Cupriavidus necator: one gene and its partners. Each later gene encodes a partner of the first gene's protein in a complex. Links are inferred from orthologs where the notes say so. Each region holds a gene or a part of one and is shown in the gene's direction. Other genes may lie near its edges.

The links.
Region 2: the proteins of accD (region 1) and accC are in contact, whole or in part, in a solved structure (PDB 8UXZ), measured with the Escherichia coli proteins. The link is inferred for Cupriavidus necator from one-to-one orthologs.
Region 3: the proteins of accD (region 1) and accB are in contact, whole or in part, in a solved structure (PDB 8UXZ), measured with the Escherichia coli proteins. The link is inferred for Cupriavidus necator from one-to-one orthologs.
Region 4: the proteins of accD (region 1) and I6H87_RS00890 are in contact, whole or in part, in a solved structure (PDB 8UXZ), measured with the Escherichia coli proteins. The link is inferred for Cupriavidus necator from one-to-one orthologs.

Annotation. Positions count from the first base shown.
Region 1 is NZ_CP066018.1:2,743,770-2,748,020, forward strand. The notes cover bases 1,259-4,251. They hold accD (acetyl-CoA carboxylase, carboxyltransferase subunit beta), read left to right. Parts: upstream 1,259-2,315; coding sequence 2,316-3,188; downstream 3,189-4,251. Other genes in these bases: I6H87_RS12800 (DNA-methyltransferase), read left to right, coding at 1,259-1,336; trpA (tryptophan synthase subunit alpha), read left to right, coding at 1,338-2,135; folC (bifunctional tetrahydrofolate synthase/dihydrofolate synthase), read left to right, coding at 3,345-4,251. In the rest of the region: trpB (tryptophan synthase subunit beta), read left to right, coding at 1-410; more of I6H87_RS12800, read left to right, coding at 410-1,258.
Region 2 is NZ_CP066018.1:2,132,717-2,135,702, reverse strand. It holds accC (acetyl-CoA carboxylase biotin carboxylase subunit), read left to right. Parts: upstream 1-810; coding sequence 811-2,163; downstream 2,164-2,986. Other genes in the region: prmA (50S ribosomal protein L11 methyltransferase), read left to right, coding at 2,212-2,986; accB (acetyl-CoA carboxylase biotin carboxyl carrier protein), read left to right, coding at 97-564. UniProt on the Escherichia coli protein: This protein is a component of the acetyl coenzyme A carboxylase complex; first, biotin carboxylase catalyzes the carboxylation of the carrier protein and then the transcarboxylase transfers the carboxyl group to form malonyl-CoA.
Region 3 is NZ_CP066018.1:2,133,873-2,137,627, reverse strand. The notes cover bases 1,059-3,755. They hold accB (acetyl-CoA carboxylase biotin carboxyl carrier protein), read left to right. Parts: upstream 1,059-2,021; coding sequence 2,022-2,489; downstream 2,490-3,755. Other genes in these bases: accC (acetyl-CoA carboxylase biotin carboxylase subunit), read left to right, coding at 2,736-3,755; aroQ (type II 3-dehydroquinate dehydratase), read left to right, coding at 1,357-1,854; I6H87_RS09990 (TlpA family protein disulfide reductase), read left to right, coding at 1,059-1,160. In the rest of the region: I6H87_RS09995 (hypothetical protein), read left to right, coding at 1-577; more of I6H87_RS09990, read left to right, coding at 612-1,058. UniProt on the Escherichia coli protein: This protein is a component of the acetyl coenzyme A carboxylase complex; first, biotin carboxylase catalyzes the carboxylation of the carrier protein and then the transcarboxylase transfers the carboxyl group to form malonyl-CoA.
Region 4 is NZ_CP066018.1:185,399-189,535, reverse strand. The notes cover bases 482-3,360. They hold I6H87_RS00890 (acetyl-CoA carboxylase carboxyltransferase subunit alpha), read left to right. Parts: upstream 482-1,374; coding sequence 1,375-2,346; downstream 2,347-3,360. Other genes in these bases: tilS (tRNA lysidine(34) synthetase TilS), read left to right, coding at 2,312-3,360; I6H87_RS00895 (DNA-3-methyladenine glycosylase family protein), read left to right, coding at 482-1,259. In the rest of the region: cysS (cysteine--tRNA ligase), read left to right, coding at 1-435; more of I6H87_RS00895, read left to right, coding at 432-481; more of tilS, read left to right, coding at 3,361-3,763; I6H87_RS00880 (aspartate kinase), read left to right, coding at 3,886-4,137. UniProt on the Escherichia coli protein: Component of the acetyl coenzyme A carboxylase (ACC) complex. First, biotin carboxylase catalyzes the carboxylation of biotin on its carrier protein (BCCP) and then the CO(2) group is transferred by the carboxyltransferase to acetyl-CoA to form malonyl-CoA.

The DNA of each region.
Region 1 (4,251 bases):
GCGACGGCCTCGACACCGGCCGCCACGCGGCCTCGCTGACCGGCGGCACGCCGGGCGTGCTGCACGGCAACCGCACCTACCTGCTGCAGGACGCCAACGGCCAGATCATCGAGACCCATTCGGTGTCGGCCGGCCTGGACTACCCGGGCGTGGGCCCCGAGCATGCGTGGCTCAAGGACAGCGGTCGCGCGCAGTACGTGCCGATCACGGATGAAGAAGCGCTCAAGGCCTTCCACGACTGCTGCCGCATCGAGGGCATCATCCCGGCGCTGGAATCGAGCCACGCCATCGCCTATGCCTGCAAGCTGGCGCCGACGCTGCCCAAGGACAAGCTGCTGCTGGTGAACCTGTCCGGCCGCGGCGACAAGGACATGCACACCGTGGCCGAGCGCGCGGGGCTCAAGCTCTGATGCGCGCGCTGCCTCCGACCGGACTTGCCGTGGGCGGCGCGGGCGCGCCGGATGCGTCCGGAGCGCCCGATTCCGCCCAGCTGCGCCTGTTCCAGGAAGACATGTTCGAGGGCATTGCCCGCCTGCCGGACGGCTCGGTCGACCTGATCGTCGCCGATCCGCCCTACGGGCTGGGCAAGGACTACGGCAACGATTCCGACCTGCTGTCGGGCCAGGAGTATCTGGACTGGTCCGAGCGCTGGATGAACGCGGTCGTGCCCAAGCTCGCGCCCAAGGGAACGCTCTACCTGTTCTGCACCTGGCAGTATTCGCCCGAGCTGTTCGTGATGCTCAAGCGGCGCCTGACCATGATCAACGAGATCATCTGGGACCGCCGCGTGCCCAGCATGGGCGGCACCACGCGCAAGTTCTCGTCGGTGCACGACAACATCGGCTTTTTTGCCCGCGCGCGCGACTACTACTTCGATCTCGACCCGGTCCGCATTCCCTACGACCCCGAGACCAAGAAGGCGCGCAGCCGTCCGCGTTTCGAAGGCAAGAAGTGGCTGGAGGTGGGCTACAACCCGAAGGACCTGTGGAGCGTCTCGCGCATCCACCGCCAGGACCCGGAGCGCGCCAACCACCCGACGCAGAAGCCGCTGGAAATCGTCGAGCGCATGGTGCTGTCAAGCTGCCCGCCGGGCGGCCTGGTGCTGGATCCGTTCGCCGGCAGCGGCACCACCGCGGTGGCCTGCCTGCGCCACGGACGGCGCTTTGCCGGCTTCGAGATCAACCCGGAGTATGTGCAGGTGGCATGCGATCGCGTGTCTGCCGCCGCTGCAGCCCTTGCCGTCACGAATGCAGCCGCCGAGCCTGCCGCCACCCCAACCCTGGCCGCCGCCAACGACGATGTCTCGCCGGCGCCGCGGCCTCACCTGATTCCCTGATATGTCCCGTATCCAGAAGACGTTCGCGGCGCTGGCCGCGCAGCAGAAGAAGGGCCTGATTCCGTTTATCACCGCCGGCGATCCCGAGCCCGGCCTGACCGTGGCGCTGATACATGCGCTGGTGGCGGGCGGCGCTGACGTGATCGAGCTGGGCGTGCCGTTCTCCGACCCGATGGCCGACGGCCCGGTGATCCAGCGCGCCTCCGAGCGCGCGCTGGCGCAGGGCGTGTCGCTGACCCAGGTGCTGCAGTGGGTGCGCGAGTTCCGCCAGACCAATGCCGATACCCCGGTGGTGCTGATGGGCTACGCCAATCCGATCGAGTGCATGGGCGAGCAGGTCTTTGCCGCCGCCGCGCGCGAAGCCGGCGTCGACGGCGTGCTGGTGGTCGACTATCCGCCCGAGGAGTGCGAGTCGTTCGCCACGCTGATGCGCGACAACGGCATGGACCCGATCTTCCTGCTGGCGCCGACTTCGACCGATGCCCGCATCGAGGCCGTGGCGCGCGTGGCCAGCGGCTACCTGTACTACGTGTCGCTCAAGGGCGTGACCGGCTCGGCCGCGATCGACCTGGACAGCGTGGCGGCGCGCCTGCCGCTGATCAAGCAGCATGCAAACCTGCCGGTGGGCGTGGGCTTCGGCATCCGCGACGCGCCGACCGCGCGCGCGATCGGCAGCGTGGCCGATGCCGTGGTGATCGGCAGCCGCCTGGTGCAGCTGCTGGAGGACACCCCGCGCGAACAGGCGGTGGCGACGCTGCAGGCGTTTATCGCCGAGATCCGCCAGGCGCTGGATAGTTGAAGTGATCTAATGTCGGCCTGATGATCATTTTTAAGTGCTTCAATGTGCGCAAATCGCGCGTTGCGCTTCGAGGTCACCGGGCCGGCATGGTAAATTCGCGGGTTGATTCCCTGCCATCTGCCAACAGGCGTCCCGACACCGGGCTTGCCGGCGGACCGCAGTCATCCGAAAGGAGCTTTCATGAGCTGGTTGGATAAACTCCTGCCCCCCAAGATTCAACAGACCGACCCCAGCACCCGCAAGGGCATCCCTGAGGGATTGTGGGTCAAGTGCCCGTCGTGCGAGTCCACCCTGTACCGGACCGACGTCGAGGCCAACCTGCACGTCTGCCCCAAGTGCGACCACCATATGCGCATCAGCGCGCGGGCACGCCTGGACGGGCTGCTGGACGCCGAAGGCCGCTATGAGATCGGCCAGGAGATCGTGCCGGTCGACGCCCTCAAGTTCAAGGATTCCAAGAAGTACCCGGACCGCATCAAGGCCGCCATGGATGACACCGGCGAGACCGATGCCATGGTGGTGATGGGCGGTGCCATCCACACCATCCCGGTGGTGGTCAGCTGCTTCGAGTTCGAGTTCATGGGCGGTTCGATGGGCTCGGTGGTGGGTGAGCGCTTCGTGCGCGGCGCGCAGGCTGCGCTGGAGCAGAAGGTGCCGTTCATCTGCTTTACCGCCACCGGCGGCGCGCGCATGCAGGAAAGCCTGCTGTCGCTGCTGCAGATGGCCAAGACCACCTCGATGCTGAACCAGCTGAGCGCGGCCAAGCTGCCGTTCATCAGCGTGCTGACCGACCCGACCATGGGCGGCGTGTCGGCCAGCTTCGCCTTCCTGGGCGACGTGGTGATCGCCGAGCCCAAGGCGCTGATCGGCTTTGCCGGCCCGCGCGTGATCGAGCAGACCGTGCGCGAGAAGCTGCCTGAAGGCTTCCAGCGCTCGGAGTTCCTGATCCAGAAGGGCGCTATCGACATGATCGTCGACCGCCGCAAGATGCGCGCGGAACTGGCGCAGCTGCTGGCGCTGCTGCAGAAGCAGCCGGCCGACGCGGTGGCATAACAACGTCTGCATGGCAGATCAAGGGCGCGGGTGGTTGACGCGCCTTTCGCTTTTCCTGGCCGCCCCGGTGGCTATGTCGGGCCGGGTGCAAGCCCGGCCTTGACTTTGCCGCTGGCTGGCCAAATCTGGTAGCAACAGCTTTTCCTCGCACCCCACATGCCTGTCTTCCATACGCTCCCCGAATGGCTTGCCCATCTCGAAACCGCCCATCCCGTGGGCATCGACATGGGCCTGGCGCGCATCACGCGCGTGAAGGAGGCCCTCGGGCTGCGCATCGACGCCGTGGTGTTCACGGTGGGCGGCACCAACGGCAAGGGCTCTACCTGCGCGATGCTCGAGCGCATCCTGCTGGAGGCCGGCTACAAGGTGGGCTGCCATACCTCGCCGCACCTGATCTCGTTCAACGAGCGCGCCCGCATCAATGGCGAGATCGCCACCGATGCGCAGCTGCTGCCGCATTTCGAGGCGGTCGAGCGCGCGCGCAACAGCTTTGCCGACCCGGTCAGCCTGACCTACTTCGAGTTCACCACGCTGGCGATCATTCATGCCTTCGCCGCGGCCGGGCTGGACGCGATCATCCTGGAAGTGGGCCTGGGCGGGCGCCTGGACGCGGTCAACGTGATCGATACCGACTGCGCCATCGTCACCAGCGTCGATATCGACCATACCCAGTACCTGGGCCATACGCGCGAGGAGATCGGCTTCGAGAAGGCCGGCATCTTCCGCCCGGGCGTGCCCGCGATCTGCGGCGACCCGATGCCGCCCAAGTCGCTGGTGGCGCACGCCGAGGCCGTCGGCGCCGAGTTGTGGCTGGTGGGGCGCGACTACCATTTCCACGCCGCCAAGGGCCAGGAGCGCCAGCAATGGGACTGGAGCGGCGGCGGGCGCAAGCTTAACGGCCTGGGCTACCCGGCGCTGCGCGGCGCCAACCAGCTGCTCAACGCGGCGGCGGCGCTGGCCGCGCTGCAGGCCATGCGCCCGCGCCTGCCGGTCAGCGCACAGGAAGTGCGCAACGGCCTGGCTTTTGTCGAGCTGCCGGGCCGCTTCCAGGTGCTGCCAGGCC
Region 2 (2,986 bases), 610 kb from region 1 along the record:
GCGGGCGCGGATTTCCGGTGGCCGGCAACACGATTCTTCCGCCGCGGCCCGTCCCGGGCAGCGCGGCCGGATAACCCGATTCAGGAGGATAAAAAGATGGACCTGCGCAAGCTGAAGACGCTTATCGACCTGGTGGCCGAATCCGGCATCTCCGAGCTGGAAGTCACCGAAGGCGACGGCAAGGTACGCATCGTCAAGCAACCGCCGCAAATCGTCGCCGCGCCGATGGCCATGCCGCAGATGCAGGCGCTGCCGCCCGCCGCGGCCGCCGCACCGGCCGCCGGTGCCGTGGCTCCGGCTGCAGAGCCCGCCGCCGCCCAGCTGCCCGCCGGCCACGTGGTGACCTCGCCGATGGTGGGCACGTTCTACCGCGCGCCGTCGCCGGGTGCCGCGCCGTTCGTCAACGTCGGCGACTCGGTCAAGGAAGGCCAGACCGTCTGCATCATCGAAGCCATGAAGCTGCTCAACGAAATCGAGTGCGACAAGGCCGGCGTCATCAAGGAAATCCTGGTCGAGAACGGCCAGGCCGTCGAATACGGCCAGCCGCTGTTCGTGATCGGCTGATCCTGACCGGCATGCCACGCCGCACGCTGCCACCGGCCACGCAAGTGGCCCCCGCAGCAGCGCCCGCGCGGCATGCAATGGCGTTGTTTGGCGCCAGGGACGTTGTGGGCTTCGCGGCCCGTTCCGTGCAGTTCCATGCAGTTCCGCGCAGTATGGCGGCCGCGGCGGCGACAGCCCCCGGGCCGCGCGCCCGGCGTGCCATTGCGGCGCGCAGCGGGACCGCTACTGTTCTCGCAGAGAGAGACCATGTTTGAAAAAATTCTGATCGCGAACCGCGGCGAAATCGCTCTTCGCATCCAGCGCGCCTGCCGCGAACTGGGCATCAAGACAGTCGTGGTGTACTCCGAGGCCGACAAAGAGGCCAAGTATGTACGCCTGGCAGACGAAGCCGTCTGCATCGGCCCGGCCCCGTCGCCGCTGTCGTACCTGAACATGCCGGCCATCATCTCGGCCGCCGAAGTGACCGACGCGCAGGCCATCCACCCCGGCTACGGCTTCCTGTCCGAGAACGCCGATTTTGCCGAGCGCGTGGAGAAATCCGGCTTTGTCTTTATCGGCCCGACCGCCGACAGCATCCGCCTGATGGGCGACAAGGTGTCGGCCAAGCAAGCCATGATCAAGGCCGGCGTGCCGTGCGTGCCCGGCTCGGACGGCGCCCTGCCCGACGACCCCAAGGAAATCCTGGCCACCGCGCGCCGCGTGGGCTACCCGGTGATCATCAAGGCCGCCGGCGGCGGCGGTGGCCGCGGCATGCGCGTGGTGCACACGGAAGCCGCGCTGATCAACGCCGTCAACATGACGCGTGAAGAAGCCGGCCGCGCCTTCGGCAATCCCGAGGTCTACATGGAGAAGTTCCTTGAGAACCCGCGCCATGTGGAAATCCAGATCCTCGCCGACCAGCACCGCCAGGCGATCTGGCTGGGCGAGCGCGACTGCTCGATGCAGCGCCGCCACCAGAAGGTGATCGAGGAAGCTCCCGCACCGCACATTCCGCGCCGCCTGATCGAGCGCATCGGCGACCGCTGCGCCGAGGCCTGCAAGAAGATGGGCTACCGCGGCGCCGGCACGTTCGAGTTCCTGTACGAGAACAACGAGTTCTACTTCATCGAGATGAACACGCGCGTGCAGGTCGAGCACCCGGTCACCGAGATGATCACCGGCATCGACATCGTCCAGGAGCAGATCCGCATCGCCTTCGGCGAGAAGCTGCGCTTGCGCCAGAAGGACGTGCAGTTCCGTGGCCACGCGATCGAATGCCGCGTGAACGCCGAGGATCCGTTCAAGTTCACGCCGTCGCCGGGCCGCATCACCGCCTGGCACATGCCCGGCGGCCCGGGTGTGCGGGTCGACTCGCACGCGTATGATGGTTACTTCGTCCCGCCCAACTACGATTCGATGATCGGCAAGATCATCACTTACGGCGCCACGCGCGAGCAGGCCATTGCCCGCATGCGCATCGCGCTGTCGGAAATGGTGGTGGACGGGATCCAGACCAACGTGCCGCTGCACCGCGAGCTGATGATGGACGCCAACTTCGTTGAAGGCGGCACCAGCATCCACTATCTCGAGCATCGCCTGGCGGAGCGCGCGAAGGCCTGACGCAACGCAACGTTATCCGCAATACACAAGCAGCAAGCAAGGAAGCCCGTGGCATTTCAGGAATGTGTGATCGAAGTGGCGCAGGACCAGGCCGAAGCCTGGTCTGATGCCCTGTTCGACCTCGGCGCGCTGTCGGTCTCGGTGGAAGACGCCGATGCCGACACGCCCGACGAGCAGCCGCTCTTTGGCGAGCCCGGGCTGGAACCGAAGCAACTCGCGTGGAACCGCTCGCGCGTGGTGGCGCTGTTCGGCGACGATGCCGATCCGGCCGTGGTGGTGGCGGCAGCCGCCAACCAGCTCGGCATCGACCCGGTGCCGGCCTACCAGCTGCGCGCGGTCGAGGACCAGGACTGGGTGCGGCTGACGCAATCCCAGTTCGAGCCGATCCGCATCGGCGAGCGCATCTGGGTGGTGCCGTCGTGGCACGATGCACCCGAGCCCGATGCCGTGGTGCTGGAACTGGACCCCGGCCTGGCCTTTGGCACCGGCAGCCATCCCACCACGCGGCTGTGCATGCAGTGGCTGGAGCAGAACCTGAAGCCGGGCGAAACCGTGCTCGACTACGGCTGCGGCTCCGGCATCCTGGCCATCGTGGCACGCAAGCTGGGCGCCGGCGATACCGTCGGCATCGACATCGATCCCAACGCGGTGGAAGCGTCGCGCTACAACGCCGAGCGCAACCGCGTGGAAGCCTCGTTCGCGCTGCCCGAATCGGTGTCCGAGGCCAGCTATGACCTGGTGGTCGCCAACATCCTGTCCAATCCGCTCAAGCTGATGGCCGCCATGCTGAGCGCGCGCGTGCGCGCCGGCGGACGGCTGGTGC
Region 3 (3,755 bases), 610 kb from region 1 along the record:
CACCCGCCAGGTGCTGGGCGAGCAGCGCGTGCCCGGCGAATGGCTGCCCGACAACGAACAGGTCGAAGCCGAAGTGCGCGCCTACCAGGCGCTGTTCCACGCCGACAGCCAGCCCCGCGTGCTGGCACTGCTGCGCCGGCTGGCGGTGCTGGCCATGGAAGACCTGGCGCCGTTCCGGCCTTACCTGGTCGGCGCCGTGCTCAACGGCACCGCCACCGAGCACTCCGATATCTATCTGCAGTGCTTCTGCGACAGCGCCAAGGACGCGGCACTGTACCTGATCAACGCCGGCGTGGACTTCGAGACCAGCGAGAGCCGGCATTTCGGCGGCCGCGGCGAGGTCGAGACCCTCAGCTTCCTGTGGAAGGGCCAGTGGCCCGACCGCCGCGAGGCGCGGCTCCTCGCCGGCGAGGTGCGCGCGGAACTGGGTGCCCCAGTCGGCATTCATATTGCACTGTATGATGCCGTCGACGAACGCGGCGCCGTGCGTGCCGACGCCTCGGGGCGCCCGGCCCGCGCCGACCTGCAGGCGGTACGGGCGCTGGTGGACGCGCCCGGCGATGCCGACCCGGCCTGACGGCCCGCCCCACTTCACTGGTCCAAGCCATCCCATGACTGAAACCGTTTCCTCGCCCGCCCGCCGCTCCCGCCTCTGGCTGTGGATCGCCGTGGCCGTGGTTGCCTGCGCCGCTGGCGCACTGGCCGGCCATTTCGTGTTCTCGCCCAAGCCCGCCAGCGACCAGGCGGTGGAAACCTTCTTCCAGACACGCCTGCCCGACGCCGCCGGCGCCGACCTGGACCTGGGCAAGCTGCGCGGCAAGACCGTGGTGATCAACTTCTGGGCGCCCTGGTGCGGGCCGTGTGTCGAGGAAATGCCGGAGCTGACCGCGCTGCATGAGGAATACAAGGACCGCCAGGTGGAGTTTGTCGGCATCGGCATCGATTCAGCCGCCAATATCCAGCAGTTCACCACCAAGGTCCCGGTGGCCTACCCGCTCGCCGTGGCCGGTTTTGCCGGCACCGAGCTGTCGCGCAACTTCGGCAACAGCGCCGGCGGCCTGCCCTACACGGTGGTGATCAACCCGGACGGATCGGTCAAGTACCGCAAGATGGGACGGGTGACGGCCGAGGAACTGCGGGCAGTGCTGCCACGAGCCTGAGCTATTCTTCCGCCAAATTCGCTGAATTTCGTTTTTCTTCAGCGATTTGTTTCCCGGGGGCGCCAAAACTGCCGGAAAGTGCTTAAAGGGCCGCCAAAGCGCCGCGCAAGGTCGCCAAGCCTTGTATCGCGCGCTAGACAAATCCCTCTAAGCTACGGTAATCTCCGCGCAATTTCGTTGATCTGGTCGAGCCGCCGTGACTGCAACCCGCTCTATCCGTCGCTCAGCCCGCTACCGCAAGGTGCTGGTCCTGCATGGGCCGAACCTGAACCTGCTGGGCACGCGCGAGCCGGAAACCTACGGGCACACGACGCTTGCCGACATCGACGCGGCCCTGGCCGAACGCGCGGCAAAAGCCGGCGTTTCGCTGGATACGTTCCAGTCCAACCATGAGGGGGCACTGGTCGACCGCATCCACGCCGCACGCGCGGAAGGGGTCGAGTTCATCATCATCAACCCGGCTGCCTACACGCATACCAGCGTGGCACTGCGCGATGCCCTCGCCGGCGTGGCGATCCCGTTCGTCGAGGTGCACCTGTCCAACGTGCACCGGCGCGAAAGCTTTCGCCACCACTCCTATTTCTCCGACGTGGCGGTCGGAGTGATCTGCGGGCTTGGCTGGCAGGGTTACCTGCTGGCGCTGGACTATGTGCTGGGCCAGGAGCAGCCGCCACCCGAGAGTTCGGGGAGCTGAACTCCCAAGATTTTTTCAACAACCTGCGCGCGCCGCCCGGCGGCCTGCGCCCGTTGGCGTGCCTCGGCACGGCGGGCGCGGATTTCCGGTGGCCGGCAACACGATTCTTCCGCCGCGGCCCGTCCCGGGCAGCGCGGCCGGATAACCCGATTCAGGAGGATAAAAAGATGGACCTGCGCAAGCTGAAGACGCTTATCGACCTGGTGGCCGAATCCGGCATCTCCGAGCTGGAAGTCACCGAAGGCGACGGCAAGGTACGCATCGTCAAGCAACCGCCGCAAATCGTCGCCGCGCCGATGGCCATGCCGCAGATGCAGGCGCTGCCGCCCGCCGCGGCCGCCGCACCGGCCGCCGGTGCCGTGGCTCCGGCTGCAGAGCCCGCCGCCGCCCAGCTGCCCGCCGGCCACGTGGTGACCTCGCCGATGGTGGGCACGTTCTACCGCGCGCCGTCGCCGGGTGCCGCGCCGTTCGTCAACGTCGGCGACTCGGTCAAGGAAGGCCAGACCGTCTGCATCATCGAAGCCATGAAGCTGCTCAACGAAATCGAGTGCGACAAGGCCGGCGTCATCAAGGAAATCCTGGTCGAGAACGGCCAGGCCGTCGAATACGGCCAGCCGCTGTTCGTGATCGGCTGATCCTGACCGGCATGCCACGCCGCACGCTGCCACCGGCCACGCAAGTGGCCCCCGCAGCAGCGCCCGCGCGGCATGCAATGGCGTTGTTTGGCGCCAGGGACGTTGTGGGCTTCGCGGCCCGTTCCGTGCAGTTCCATGCAGTTCCGCGCAGTATGGCGGCCGCGGCGGCGACAGCCCCCGGGCCGCGCGCCCGGCGTGCCATTGCGGCGCGCAGCGGGACCGCTACTGTTCTCGCAGAGAGAGACCATGTTTGAAAAAATTCTGATCGCGAACCGCGGCGAAATCGCTCTTCGCATCCAGCGCGCCTGCCGCGAACTGGGCATCAAGACAGTCGTGGTGTACTCCGAGGCCGACAAAGAGGCCAAGTATGTACGCCTGGCAGACGAAGCCGTCTGCATCGGCCCGGCCCCGTCGCCGCTGTCGTACCTGAACATGCCGGCCATCATCTCGGCCGCCGAAGTGACCGACGCGCAGGCCATCCACCCCGGCTACGGCTTCCTGTCCGAGAACGCCGATTTTGCCGAGCGCGTGGAGAAATCCGGCTTTGTCTTTATCGGCCCGACCGCCGACAGCATCCGCCTGATGGGCGACAAGGTGTCGGCCAAGCAAGCCATGATCAAGGCCGGCGTGCCGTGCGTGCCCGGCTCGGACGGCGCCCTGCCCGACGACCCCAAGGAAATCCTGGCCACCGCGCGCCGCGTGGGCTACCCGGTGATCATCAAGGCCGCCGGCGGCGGCGGTGGCCGCGGCATGCGCGTGGTGCACACGGAAGCCGCGCTGATCAACGCCGTCAACATGACGCGTGAAGAAGCCGGCCGCGCCTTCGGCAATCCCGAGGTCTACATGGAGAAGTTCCTTGAGAACCCGCGCCATGTGGAAATCCAGATCCTCGCCGACCAGCACCGCCAGGCGATCTGGCTGGGCGAGCGCGACTGCTCGATGCAGCGCCGCCACCAGAAGGTGATCGAGGAAGCTCCCGCACCGCACATTCCGCGCCGCCTGATCGAGCGCATCGGCGACCGCTGCGCCGAGGCCTGCAAGAAGATGGGCTACCGCGGCGCCGGCACGTTCGAGTTCCTGTACGAGAACAACGAGTTCTACTTCATCGAGATGAACACGCGCGTGCAGGTCGAGCACCCGGTCACCGAGATGATCACCGGCATCGACATCGTCCAGGAGCAGATCCGCATCGCCTTCGGCGAGAAGCTGCGCTTGCGCCAGAAGGACGTGCAGTTCCGTGGCCACGCGATCGAATGCCGCGTGAAC
Region 4 (4,137 bases), 2.6 Mb from region 1 along the record:
CACGCCCTGACACGCCTGTACACGGCGCTCAAGGACAGCCAGCCGGGCGGCTGCGCGGTGGACTGGGACGAGCCGCACGCCAGGCGCTTTGCCGAGGCCATGGGCGACGACTTCAACACGCCGATTGCGATGTCGGTACTGTTCGATCTGGCCAGCGAGATCAACCGCACCGGCTCGACCGCGGCTGCGCGCCAGCTCAAGGGGCTGGCAGGCACGCTGGGCCTGCTCGAGCGCGATCCGCATACCTTCCTGCAAGGCGGCAGGTCCGACGACGGCATCTCGCCGGAACAGATCGAGACCCTGATCGCCGCGCGCAAGACCGCCAAGGTGGAGCGCAACTTTGCCGAAGCGGACCGCATCCGTGCGCAACTGCTGGAAGCTGGCATCGTGCTGGAAGACAAGCCGGGCGGTGCCACCGAGTGGAGGCGTGCTTGAACGCTGCCGCGCGCAAGCCCGCCATCGCCACGCCTCCCGCCACGAGGGGCCGGGTGAAGGCGGCCGGTCCGCGCCCGGGCAAGGCTGGCGCCAAGGAGGCGCCGCTGCCTGACGGCAAGGACACGGCCAGGGACACGCGCAACGCCAAGGCCGTGCTGCCCGAAGCGGATGCGGTGCCGCTGCCGGTCGAAACCGTCATCGACGCGGTGCGCCCCGCCTACTGGGACGAGGCCTGCGCCGACCTGATGAAGCGCGACCGCATCCTGCGCAAGATGATCCCGACCTACGGCCCGGCGCACCTGGTGTCGCGCGGGGATCCGTTCGTCACGCTGGCGCGCGCGGTGGTGGGCCAGCAGATCTCGGTCAAGGCGGCACAGTCGGTGTGGGAGCGGCTGCATGCCCTGTGCCCCAGGCTGACCCCGGCACAGTTCCTGCGCGCCGGTCCCGAGAAGCTGGCCGGTTGCGGCCTGTCGAAGCGCAAGGGGGAATACCTGGTCGACCTGGCCGACCATTTCAAGGCGGGCACGGTGCATGTCGGCGAATGGGCGCAGATGGACGACGAAGCGGTAATTGCGGAGCTGACGCAGATACGCGGCATCGGCCGCTGGACCGCCGAGATGTTCCTGATGTTCAACCTGATGCGGCCCAACGTGCTGCCCCTTGATGACATCGGCCTGATCAACGCGATCTCCGCCAATTACTTCAGCGGCGAGCCGGTCACGCGCAGCGAGGCGCGCGAGGTGGCGGCCAACTGGGAGCCCTGGCGAACCGTGGCCACGTGGTATATGTGGCGCAGTCTTGACCCGCTCCCAGTGACGTATTAGGCATTGCAGCAAGAAAATTTAGTGGCAGGTGCAGTCCGGGCTATCTGGCAGGCGCTAAGATAGCGACCAAATTCCGGTAGAATGCGCCCCTTCACAGACAGGTACGTGTGATTTTATGAAAACCACCTTCCTGGATTTTGAGCAGCCCATTGCCGAACTCGAGGCAAAGATCGAAGAACTGCGCTTTGTGCAGGACGATTCGGCTGTTGATATTTCCGAAGAGATTTCGCGGCTGGCTGGCAAGAGCCAGCAGCTGACCAAAGACATCTACGCCAACCTGACCCCGTGGCAGGTTGCGCAAATCGCCCGCCACCCCCAGCGTCCCTATACGCTGGACTACGTGCGCGAGATCTTTACCGATTTCCACGAGCTGCACGGCGACCGCACCTTTGCCGACGATCTTTCGATCATCGGCGGCCTGGCGCGCTTCAACGGCCAGGCGTGCATGGTCATCGGCCACCAGAAGGGCCGTGATACGAAAGAGCGCGCCATGCGCAATTTCGGCATGCCCAAGCCCGAGGGCTACCGCAAGGCCAAGCGCCTGATGGAGCTGGCGGACAAGTTCGGCCTGCCGATCTTCACCTTCGTCGACACCCCGGGCGCATTCCCCGGCATCGACGCCGAAGAGCGCGGCCAGTCCGAAGCCATCGGCCACAACCTGTACGTGATGGCCGGCCTGAAGGTGCCCCTGATCGCCACCATCATCGGTGAAGGCGGTTCGGGCGGCGCGCTGGCGATTGCCGTGGGCGACGTGGTGCAGATGCTGCAGTTCGCCACCTACGCGGTGATCTCGCCGGAAGGCTGTGCCTCGATCCTGTGGAAGACCGCCGAGAAGGCACCGGAAGCCGCCGAGGCGCTGGGCCTGACCGCGCACCGCCTGAAGGCGCTGGGCCTGATCGACAAGATCGTGAGCGAGCCGCTGGGCGGCGCGCACCGTGACTACAAGGGCATGGCGGCGATGCTCAAGCGCTCGCTGGCCGAGTCGCTGCGCCAGTTCCAGGGCATGAGCGTGAAGGAGCTGCAGGCCCGCCGCTACGAGCGCCTGCTCGCCTATGGCAAGTTCAAGGAAACCGGCACCCAGGACTGACCCGTCCGCCCGGCTGACCGACAAGGTCGCACAGGCCCTCCAGGCCGGTGCGGCCTTTGTTGTTTCTGGCGGCGGCACGGGCGCGGCGACGATCGCGGTGGCCCTGTCGGGCGGGCGCGATTCGGTCGCGCTGCTGCATGCCGCCCGTGCGGCCGCGGCGGAGTGGGGCGTTGGCGCGCGCGTGGTGGCGCTGCATGTCCACCACGGCCTGCAGGCGGATGCGGACGACTGGGACCGCTTCTGCGCCGCGCTGTGCGCGCAGTGGCAGGTCGGCTATTTCGTGCGGCGGGTGTCGGTGCAGCCCGAAGTGGGCGAGGGCGTGGAAGCGGCCGCGCGCCGCGCGCGCTACGCCGCGCTGGCGGCGATGTGCGCCGATAGTGGCGCGCGCCTGCTGCTGTTTGCCCACCACCAGGACGACCAGGTCGAGACCGTGCTGCTGCGGCTGTTCCGCGGCGCCGGCGTGGCCGGCATGGCCGGCATGCCAGGGCTGCGCCCGCTCGACGAGCGCAGCGGCGTGACGCTGCTGCGCCCCTGGCTGGATGTGGCCCGCGCCGAGATCGAGGCCTACTGCGCGGCCAACGCGCTGCAATGGGTCGACGACCCGTCCAATGCCGATGAGCGCTATGCGCGCAATGCCTTGCGCGCGCACCTGCCGGCGCTGGTCGCGGCCTTTCCGGCGTTGTCGGCCAACGTGGTGCAGGCGGCAGCGCATTTCGCCCAGGCAGGCGCACTGATCGATGAACTGGCAGCCGCCTCGCTGGCGGCGCTGGCACGCCCCGGCCGCGATGCCGACACGCTTGCCGAACTCGACCTGGCAGGGCTGCGCGCCTTGCCCGTGGCACATGCCGATGCCGTGCTGCGCTTCTGGCTGCGCGACCTCGGCGTGCGCGCGCCGTCCACCGCCAGGCTGGCGGCGATGCGCGAGCAACTGGTCGCCCACGCTGGCGGCGAGCCCGCGATCGCGCATGAAGGGCTGGTCCTGCGCCGCTTCCGCGACCGCGTGCTGGCCTGCACGCCGCCACCGATTGCCGCGCCGGCACCCGTGATGCTGGACTGGCGCGGCGAGGCCCGTATCGTCGTGCCCGGCTGGCGCGGCGAACTCCATTTCTTCCGCGATGACACCTTCGGCGTGCCCGAAGCGGCGCTGCGCCAGCCCTTGCGCCTGGCCGCCCGCAGTGGCGGCGAGCGTATCGTGCTGCGCCCGGGCGGTCCGGCCCGGGCCCTGAAGCAAGCCTGCCAGGAAGCCGGCATCCCGGCCTGGCGCCGCGCCTGGCTGCCGCTGCTGTGGTCTGGCGATACCCTGGTGCTGGCCGCCGGCCTCGGCATGCACCGCCGCTGGCCGGACGCCCCGGCGGCGCCGCGCTGGCGCGTCGAGTGGCATCCGCGGCCGCCGGCAGTGGCGATGCCGCCGCACTGAAGCGGTCGGATCGCCGTCGGCATCACTTCCGATCTGCAGCCGAATCCCGCTCCCGCCTTGCCTGACTGGGCTTGTTCGTGTATTTTCAAGGGCTTTGCATAATCGCTGGCGTCGACAAGAAGATGGCTCTCATCGTTCACAAATACGGCGGCACTTCGATGGGTTCCACGGAACGCATCAAGAATGTCGCCAAGCGCGTGGCCAAATGGCACCGCGCCGGTCACCGCGTAGTCGTGGTGCCTTCGGCCATGTCGGGCGAGACCAATCGCCTGTTGGGACTCGCCAAGGAAATTTCGCCGCAGCCCAATCCGCGTGAGCTGGACATGCTCGCCTCGACCGGCGAACAGGCCAGCGTGGCACTGCTGGCCATCGCG